Regions from separate parts of the Paenibacillus sp. 10L310 genome, predicted to be linked through region 1. Evidence: predicted binding sites of a transcription regulator. Region 1 holds the regulator's gene; the other holds the start of a gene.
What was found. Region 1 encodes Rex, which represses fermentation and respiration genes when NADH is low (regulators of the CRP and FNR family bind a similar motif). Its sites were predicted from a motif close to TTGTGAAATATTTCACAA; they were not measured.
Positions count from the first base shown of each region.

Region 2: the regulator Rex is predicted to act here: its motif matches at 1,840-1,857, upstream of nirB (nitrite reductase large subunit NirB).

Region 1 is NZ_JBFTKC010000003.1:526,820-531,040, forward strand. Features, by position in the region: gene AC1DE7_RS11370 (DUF5590 domain-containing protein) at 1-521, opposite strand, end outside; gene AC1DE7_RS11375 (amidohydrolase) at 559-1,866, opposite strand; gene AC1DE7_RS11380 (redox-sensing transcriptional repressor Rex) at 1,853-2,506, opposite strand; gene dinG (ATP-dependent DNA helicase DinG) at 2,726-4,221, opposite strand, start outside.
Region 2 is NZ_JBFTKC010000006.1:58,115-62,335, reverse strand. Features, by position in the region: gene AC1DE7_RS15650 (M42 family metallopeptidase) at 1-242, shown strand, start outside; gene AC1DE7_RS15645 (hypothetical protein) at 402-722, shown strand; gene AC1DE7_RS15640 (metal-dependent hydrolase) at 964-1,671, opposite strand; gene nirB (nitrite reductase large subunit NirB) at 1,947-4,221, shown strand, end outside.

The DNA of each region.
Region 1 (4,221 bases):
GGGAGTGTGTAGACCAGGTCCACCTGTTCTCCGTTGCTAAAACGATAAAAGCGATAGTGGTTATGCGTACCGTCTTTATAATACACTTGCCACACATATATTCCATTCACAACTCCGGGCATGATTCGTTTAATCTCACCGGCAGGAACTTCAGAACTGAAGCGATTGCGTATCTGCGCTTCGGACATGCCATTCTGCAACAACTCACTGTGTACAGCGTTTGCACCCTTAACCGGTTGATTGTTTGCATCGAATTTAACCCAGACCATAACATCCTGGTTATCCTTGTTTTTGCCGATCAGGGTCCAGTAGATGTTGTCAGAGCCTTCTTTGTCTCCCCAGATGTACTTGCGCAATTCATCATAGGATGTAATGCCCAGTTGCTCCTGTGCTGCTTGTATGGCGAGCGCTTCTTCCTTGCGTTGGTCCTGCGTGACATGGACGTAATAACGCTGAAGTCCAAACAGAATCAGAACCAGTGCAAGCAGCGAAATCCATATCCACTTCTTTTTTTTCTTCAAAAGCCGAACTTCCTTTCCCTATGATGCTGTCCTGCAATTAACGAGCAAGCAGACCATCAAATGCCAATTGAGACTCACGCAAAATGCGTTCTTCATCCAGTGTCAGACATTCGCCATGTTTCACCACTTGTTTCCCATCCACCCATACGTGCTCAACATCCTTGGCAGAAGCCGAATAGATTGTATGTGAGATCAGGTCTGTATGTGGATAGAAATGTGCCTGTTCAATGTCCAAGGCGATAAAGTCAGCCTTCATGCCGACCTGGAGTGCTCCGGTATTGTTCAAGAAGATGGATTTGGCACCGTATGACGTTCCGAGTAATAACGCTTCGCCTGCTGGCACTGCCGTCGGGTCACCAGATACACCTTTGTGAATCAATGCAGCCAGTCTCATTTCCTCGAACATATCCAGGTTGTTGTTGCTTGCCGGTCCGTCTGTTCCGAGTGACACGGTAACTCCTGCTTTCAGCAACGCAGGTACCCGCGCAACACCTGAAGCGAGTTTCAGGTTACTTCCCGGGTTATGGGATACAGCCACATCATGACGGGCCAGAATCTCAATCTCTTCGTCATTCAGATGCACCGCATGTGCAACCAGGGATGGACGAGAGAAAAAGCCCAGTTTCTCCAGATGTGCCACAGGACGCAGTCCATAATCAGCCACGTTCTGCTCGACTTCACGAAGCGTTTCCGACATATGTGTATGAAGGGGAAGGTTTAGGTCGTTCGCGACCTGCACAAGCTTCTCTATGTAGTCAGGAGGGCATGTATATGGTGCATGTGGCGAGATTACGGTTGTAATGCGACCATCTGCCTGTCCATTCCACTCACGCGCAAACGCAGCCGACTCCTCCAGCTTCCGCAATTGTTCTTCTTCCGAGCACAGCCCGATTACACCACGTGCCAGTGCTGCTCTAACGCCGGATTGCTCCACAACTTTGGCAACTTGATCCATGTGATCGTACATGTCCAGGAAAGCTGTAGTTCCGCCTTTCAACATTTCAAGCACCGATAGCGAAGTTCCCCAATATACGTCTTCTGAAGTCATTTTCGCTTCCATCGGCCACATTTTTTCCTGCAACCATACTTGCAATGCAAGATCGTCTCCGTGCCCTCTGAGCAACGACATCGCTGCATGACCATGCGTATTGATCAGACCCGGCAGGAAGAACAGTCCTTTTCCATCCACTTTGGTACAATTTTTGTCTTCATCCGGCAATGTCTCACCAATATGCACAATCTTGTCATTCTCAACAACCATGTATCCGTGGACCACGTTCCATGTTGTGCCGCCTTCATTAACGGCAAATTTGCCGTTGTGAATTACCCATCTATTTGTTGTCATCTTCCTCGTCGTCCTTTCCAGTCTCCAAGTAATAGGCCAAACTAAGCAGATCCGTTGTAAAGTCAGCATGGTGAATGCGGATATGCGGCGGTGTTTTTAGAATGGTTGGTGCAAAATTAAGGATCGCTTCAATTCCTGATTCAATAAGCTGATCGGCTACATTTTGGGCTTCCGTATCCGGAACCGTGATAATTCCGATGCGAATGTTTTCCATTTTAACCGCTTCCGTCAATTCATCCATTGGTTTTACCGTCAAACTGTTGATTTGACTACCTATCTTCGGTCCATATGCATCAAATACAGCAACAATCTTCATGTTGTCTTTCAGATATGCGTTGTAGTTGGACAAGGCTTGACCGAGGTTACCCGCTCCTACCAGAGCTACATTAATTTGCTGATCGATTTTGAGAATGTGACGAATTTTCTCGATCAAATAGGATACATCATACCCGATCCCTTTACGACCAAAATCACCGAAGTAAGCCAGGTCTTTACGAATTTGGGCCGGATTCAGATCCAGCCTCTGTCCAAGCTCTTGAGAAGAAACAGTAGCCACCTCACGCTGATGCAACTCGTTCAAATAACGCAAGTAAACAGGCAGACGTCGTACCACCGCTTCTGAAATTTTATCCGATTTCATTCTTGCTCCCCCTTACCAAGGCCGCGATAAAATAATAGATGAAAAGATGAGCATTCTGTATAAAACTCAAAGATAAACGTGACATTTTATACAGAATGCTCCTTGTAATTTAGGTTATAAGTTCTTACGTGCAACTGCTTTAATCGGATACGGAAATATCTAATAAAGTTTAACGCCAAACGATAGTGTCATGCAATGATATAACGAACAAAACAACCATTATTTTTGTTCATTAGCAGGTTTTTCCAACCACTCAGTAATTCGTGGAACCATTTGCTCCGTGAGCATATGCTCCATTTTGGGACCAGGTAATGAATACAAAAAGAATTTACCATAATACGCTTCAATCACCCGTGTATCATAAACAATGACAATTCCTCTGTCCTTTGCTGTACGTACCAATCGGCCAAATCCCTGCTTGAAACGAATGACCGCTTGTGGCACGGACAGTTTCATGAACGGATTTTTCTTCTGTTCCTGGAGCAACTCACTCTTGGCTTCCACCAACGGATGATTCGGTGGCTGGAAAGGCAGTCGCACAATAGCGAGACAAGTTAACGCCTCTCCCGGGATATCTACACCCTCCCAGAAGCTACTTGTGCCCAGAAGTACCGTTGCTTTGGCATCTTGAAACCTGCGAGTCAATTTGGAACGACTTCCACTGTCAACGCCTTGCCCAAGCAACGAGATGTCGTTGCCAGACAGTGCCTCCTTCAGCGGATCATAGACCTGTCGCAACATCTTGTATGAAGTAAACAGAACCATCATGCGTCCACGCGTAGCAATTGCCGTCTCTGCGAGTGATTGCACCAGCATATTAACAAAGTGCGCATCACCCACACTTCCCTTCACACTTGGGAAATCACGCGGAATCACCAGAAGTGCCTGATCGCGATAGTTGAAAGGTGATGGCAACATCGACGTTAATAGCCGATTGTTCTCGGCGGCTTCCTGCAAGCCAAGCTGTTCAATCATGAACTGGAATGACTTATCTACCGAAAGCGTAGCCGATGTAAGCACAACACTTTTCTTTTTATCAAAAAATAAATCCTTAAGTTGTGCACTCACATCTACAGGTACGGCATACAGCTGGAGAGATTTGCTGCGGAATTGGCCGCTGGCTTCCATCCAGTACACCGTTTTGGCGTCATCCATACGCATGAAGAAACGTAGATTCTCCTTCAATGTGGTCAGATCTTTCAGCAGTCCTGTAATGTCCGTGATCAGACTATCCGATTGATAATCATCCTGATCCTCTTTCACTTCAAGCAGCAATTTGTCCCCTTTGCGAACCAAATCGCCCAGAGTCACATAGATCTGGTTCTCCAGATCCTGCAACTCCTGCCATTTTGCAGGTTTCTGAGATGCTTTCAGACGCAGTGAAAATTGCCCCGTCTCTCCCGGTGAAGCATCACTTCGTTCAGGCAAGAGACCAAACAAGGCATCGCTCATACGATCCCACAGCTCCTTAACTTCAAGAGCGAGCGGGAACATCTGATCCACCATGGAGCCCCATTGCACCGAATTTTCATGCCCGGATAACTGCGAACGAAGCATAGGTAGCTGACCATTACGACTGTCTTTAAATAGGCGGGTCAGTGTATGAACCAAGGTGAAATATTTCATATGCATTCCAAGATGTTTACCAGCGACATCCTCCAGATGATGTGCCTCATCGATCACAAGACTCTCATAGGCTGGCAGCAGCTGATGCG
Region 2 (4,221 bases), on a different contig from region 1:
CGGCTTCATCCAATCAGATTAAAATGCAGTATTTCATCTCACCAGGGGGTACGGATGCAGGTCAAGTTCACCTGAGTGGCATTGGTGTACCATCAATAGTTGTTGGTATCTGCGCACGTTATATCCATACCTCTTCTTCCATCATTCATACGGATGACTACGATGCGGCCAAAGAACTGATCGTGAAGTTGGTCAAAGGTCTGGATCGGACAACGATGAATACCATAATTAATAACGCGTAACAGTTGACAAGAGACCTCCTAACCATCGGGAGGTCTCTTTTTTATATTCACAACGATATCAGTTAGACACGTAGATTAATAGGCCGAACATTATAGGGAATTACACATAAGATACAATAACGGAAGATGAATTAAACACCAAACAGCGGGGGACCTGTTATGGCAGTGAGAAGGAATGGAAAATCGAATAAAGGTTCCAAAAAAACAAATGCCGCAAACACCCTTCTCAATGGCAACCTTAAAGGAAGAAATCTGGAACTTATCGTTGCAGCATTACTGGTAAGTGGGAAGTTAAGAGTGGATGCGGTCACGTTGTTTCGAGAAGCTACACTGGTTGTTGAACTGGTCGGGCAGTATAAATCGCTACAAAATATTACACCATCGAATCAAGACAAACTGGTGCAATTCCTCGATGAGATCGGTGGCGATATGACGTTGAATGACGTTATACGCGCTTTCCAACAGAGAATCAATTCCTAAACGCCAAGAAATGAGGTTGAAGTGATGTCTGACTTTGACGGAAATGGGTTCGCTGAACTACTGATCATTGTCATTCTTGTTGTTTTATTTGTATTTGGTTCTTCCGATATTGACGACCTGACTGATTCTCCTTCTCAATCCTGAATTGGCTAGGTTATTATTACGATCCACGATCCATTCATTATGAAATGCATACCTGTAAACGCCAGCCCACAATATGCGGGCTGGCGTTTTTGGATGGCTATAGAAATAGCGTTGAGAATGCAATCCAGGCCAAAATAAGTGTAAGCACAATGCAGACATTCTCTACAACGGCACCACGCTTGGTCCCTGTACTCATCAGATTCACCCGTATGCGCCACTTGAGCGGTGGTAACGGACGAATACCCCGATTGGTTAGTGAATCGGCCAACAGATGCATCGCATATGCCGTGCCTCCCGCTACCCAGATCTCCGGACCCTGCTGCTGGGTCGTGCTGTACAACAAGCCCGCCCATATTGCGGTTCCGTACAGGGTATGTGTCAGTCCCCTATGAGTCAGTGTGGTACAGAGCATTAACAAACTGCCTGCAATCAAGTTCCACGGTGCGAACGCGTGACCATAAAAGACCAGCCCGAGTCCAATCGCAAACATCAACACTTTGCGAAGCGAACGCGAAGGCAGGAATGACACAAGCGCAATGAGGATCGCAAGCAATAGGTTCCATGGTTTGGCATGAACATAGAAGTACACAAATACAGCTGTGGGCAACAGAATCGTCTGTAACAACCTGATCAGACTGTTAGGCAAGGCTCTGGATACCAGCAGCGAATTTGGCTCATCAATGTCAGGCAATAACGAACCAATCAGAGCAACCGTAACTGCCGGCGCAGTCACCGGCATACCGGCCAACTGCAGAACAGAAAGCGACACGCCGGTCCCGATAATAAGGTGAGATCTTCCCATCATGATGCAAAAACGTCCTTTCGAAGAAATCGGGAACAATACGGCCCAGTTTCGATTTTACAACGAAAACAAAATAAGAACAATAGTTCGCATTTCTTATTTGTATGAAAATAAATATCACTTTCTGTGATGGGGCTCACATTATTATATTTATGACTCTTCTATCTTTATTAGTGAATTAAATCACATAAACTGTCGTCAACTACTTGTATAATTTCAAATATAAACCACTAAAATTGTTGGTAATGTACAGCGTCTATCCAAGGAGGCATACACACATGAACGGAAAAAAAGAGAAACTCGTTATCATAGGTAACGGAATGGCAGGAATCAGTACCGTTGAGCAAATTTTGAAATTAACTACGCGATTTGATATTACCGTTTTTGGCACAGAGCCCTATCCTAACTACAACCGCATTATGTTGTCTTATGTACTGGAAGGAAGCAAAACACTGGACGATATCGTGCTGAACGACCTTCACTGGTATAAAGATTACGGCATTACGCTGCACACAGGCACAACGGTTACACGAATCGATGCCGAGACACACGAAGTTGTGACTGAAGATGGAACTCGCGTTCCTTATGACAAAATCATCATTGCGACTGGCTCCAACTCCTTCATTCTCCCTGTACCAGGACATGACAAAGAAGGTGTTGTCGGTTTCCGCGATATCGCCGATTGTAATGTCATGCTGGAAGCTGCCAAACAGTATAAACGAGCGGCCGTTATCGGGGGCGGATTGCTTGGTCTTGAAGCTGCCAAAGGTTTGGTACAACTTGGCATGGAAGTTACCGTAGTGCATCTGATGGAAGATCTGATGGAGCGTCAGCTTGATCCACAAGCTTCAGCCATGTTGAAGGCAGAACTCGAACGTCAGGGTATCCGGTTCAAGATGGGTGCGCAGACTTCCGAACTACTGGGTGGCGAACGCGTTGAAGGGATACGTTTTGCAGATGATACGGTTCTGAATGTTGATTTTGTGGTCATGGCTGTAGGCATTAAACCCAATACGGCTGTAGCCCGCGAAAGCGGTATGGAAGTGAACCGGGGTATTGTCGTGAATGACTATATGCAGACTTCCCTGGAGAATGTGTATTCGGTCGGGGAATGTACAGAGCACCGCGGGGTATGTTACGGCCTCGTTGCCCCATTGTTCGAGCAAGGTATGATTCTGGCGAAACATATCTGCGGTGTGGAGACCGCTCCTTATGAAGGTTCAGTTGTATCCACGAAATTGAAAATTTCGGGTGTAGATGTCTTTTCAACCGGTGAATTCATCGACAGTCCAGAGCACACCGTCATTTCGCACAAAGATGACTGGAAACGGACCTACAAAAAAATTCTGCTTCGTGATAATAAAATGGTCGGCGCTGTTCTCTTCGGTGACATTACGGATTCTGCCGAGTTGCAGAAACTGATTAAAAATCAAACCGAAATGACCGAGGAATTGTACGGTTCACTCATGGGTACAGGCTGCGGCGGTCATAAGAAAGCAACCTCTGTTGAAACGATGCCCGAGGACGAGATCGTCTGTGGATGTAACGGGGTAACCAAAGGAACCATCGTTGATGTAATTACAAACCAGGGCCTTATCACTGTAGATGAAATCAAAGCCTGTACCGGTGCAACACGCTCTTGCGGTGGGTGTAAACCGGTTGTGGAACAGATTCTGCAGTATGTACTTGGAGACAGTTTCAGTACTGGAGCCAAACAGGGCATCTGCGGATGTACTTCCATGGGTCGAGATGAAATCGTAGCCGAGATTCGTGCAAAAGGATTACAAACAACCAAAGAGGTCATGAATGTACTGGGTTGGAGTCAGCCAGAAGGTTGTTCCAAATGTCGTCCGGCGATCAACTATTACCTTGGCATGATTGCACCAGACACACACGAAGATGAGAAAGAATCCCGTTTTGTTAACGAACGGATGAACGCGAATATTCAAAAAGATGGAACGTATACGGTTGTACCTCGGATGTATGGCGGGGTGACTACACCAGCAGACCTCAAACGCATCGCTGACGTTTCAGTCAAATATGATGTAAAAGCAGTCAAAGTGACTGGCGGTCAGCGTCTCGACTTGATTGGTGTCAAAAAAGAAGATCTGACCAAAGTCTGGGCAGAACTGGATATGCCTTCTGGTTATGCATACGCCAAATCGCTGCGTACAGTCAAAACATGTGTCGGCTCCCAATTCTGCCGATTCGGTACACAGGATTCCATGGCTATGGGCGCTCGCATTGAACGTAAATTCGAACGTCTGGATCTGCCAGCCAAGTTTAAATATGCTGTCAACGGTTGTCCGCGGAACTGTGCAGAAGCATGTACCAAAGATATCGGTATCGTTGGTAACGACGGCGGCTGGGAGATCTTTATCGGCGGTAATGGCGGTATTAAAGCAAGACTTGCTGATTCCCTGTGCAAAGTGAAAACGGATGAAGAGTTGATTGAACTGTGCGGCGCAATCATGCAATATTACCGCGAGACAGGTAACTATCTGGAACGGACTTCCGAGTGGGTGGAACGCATGGGTCTGGAGCATATTCGTT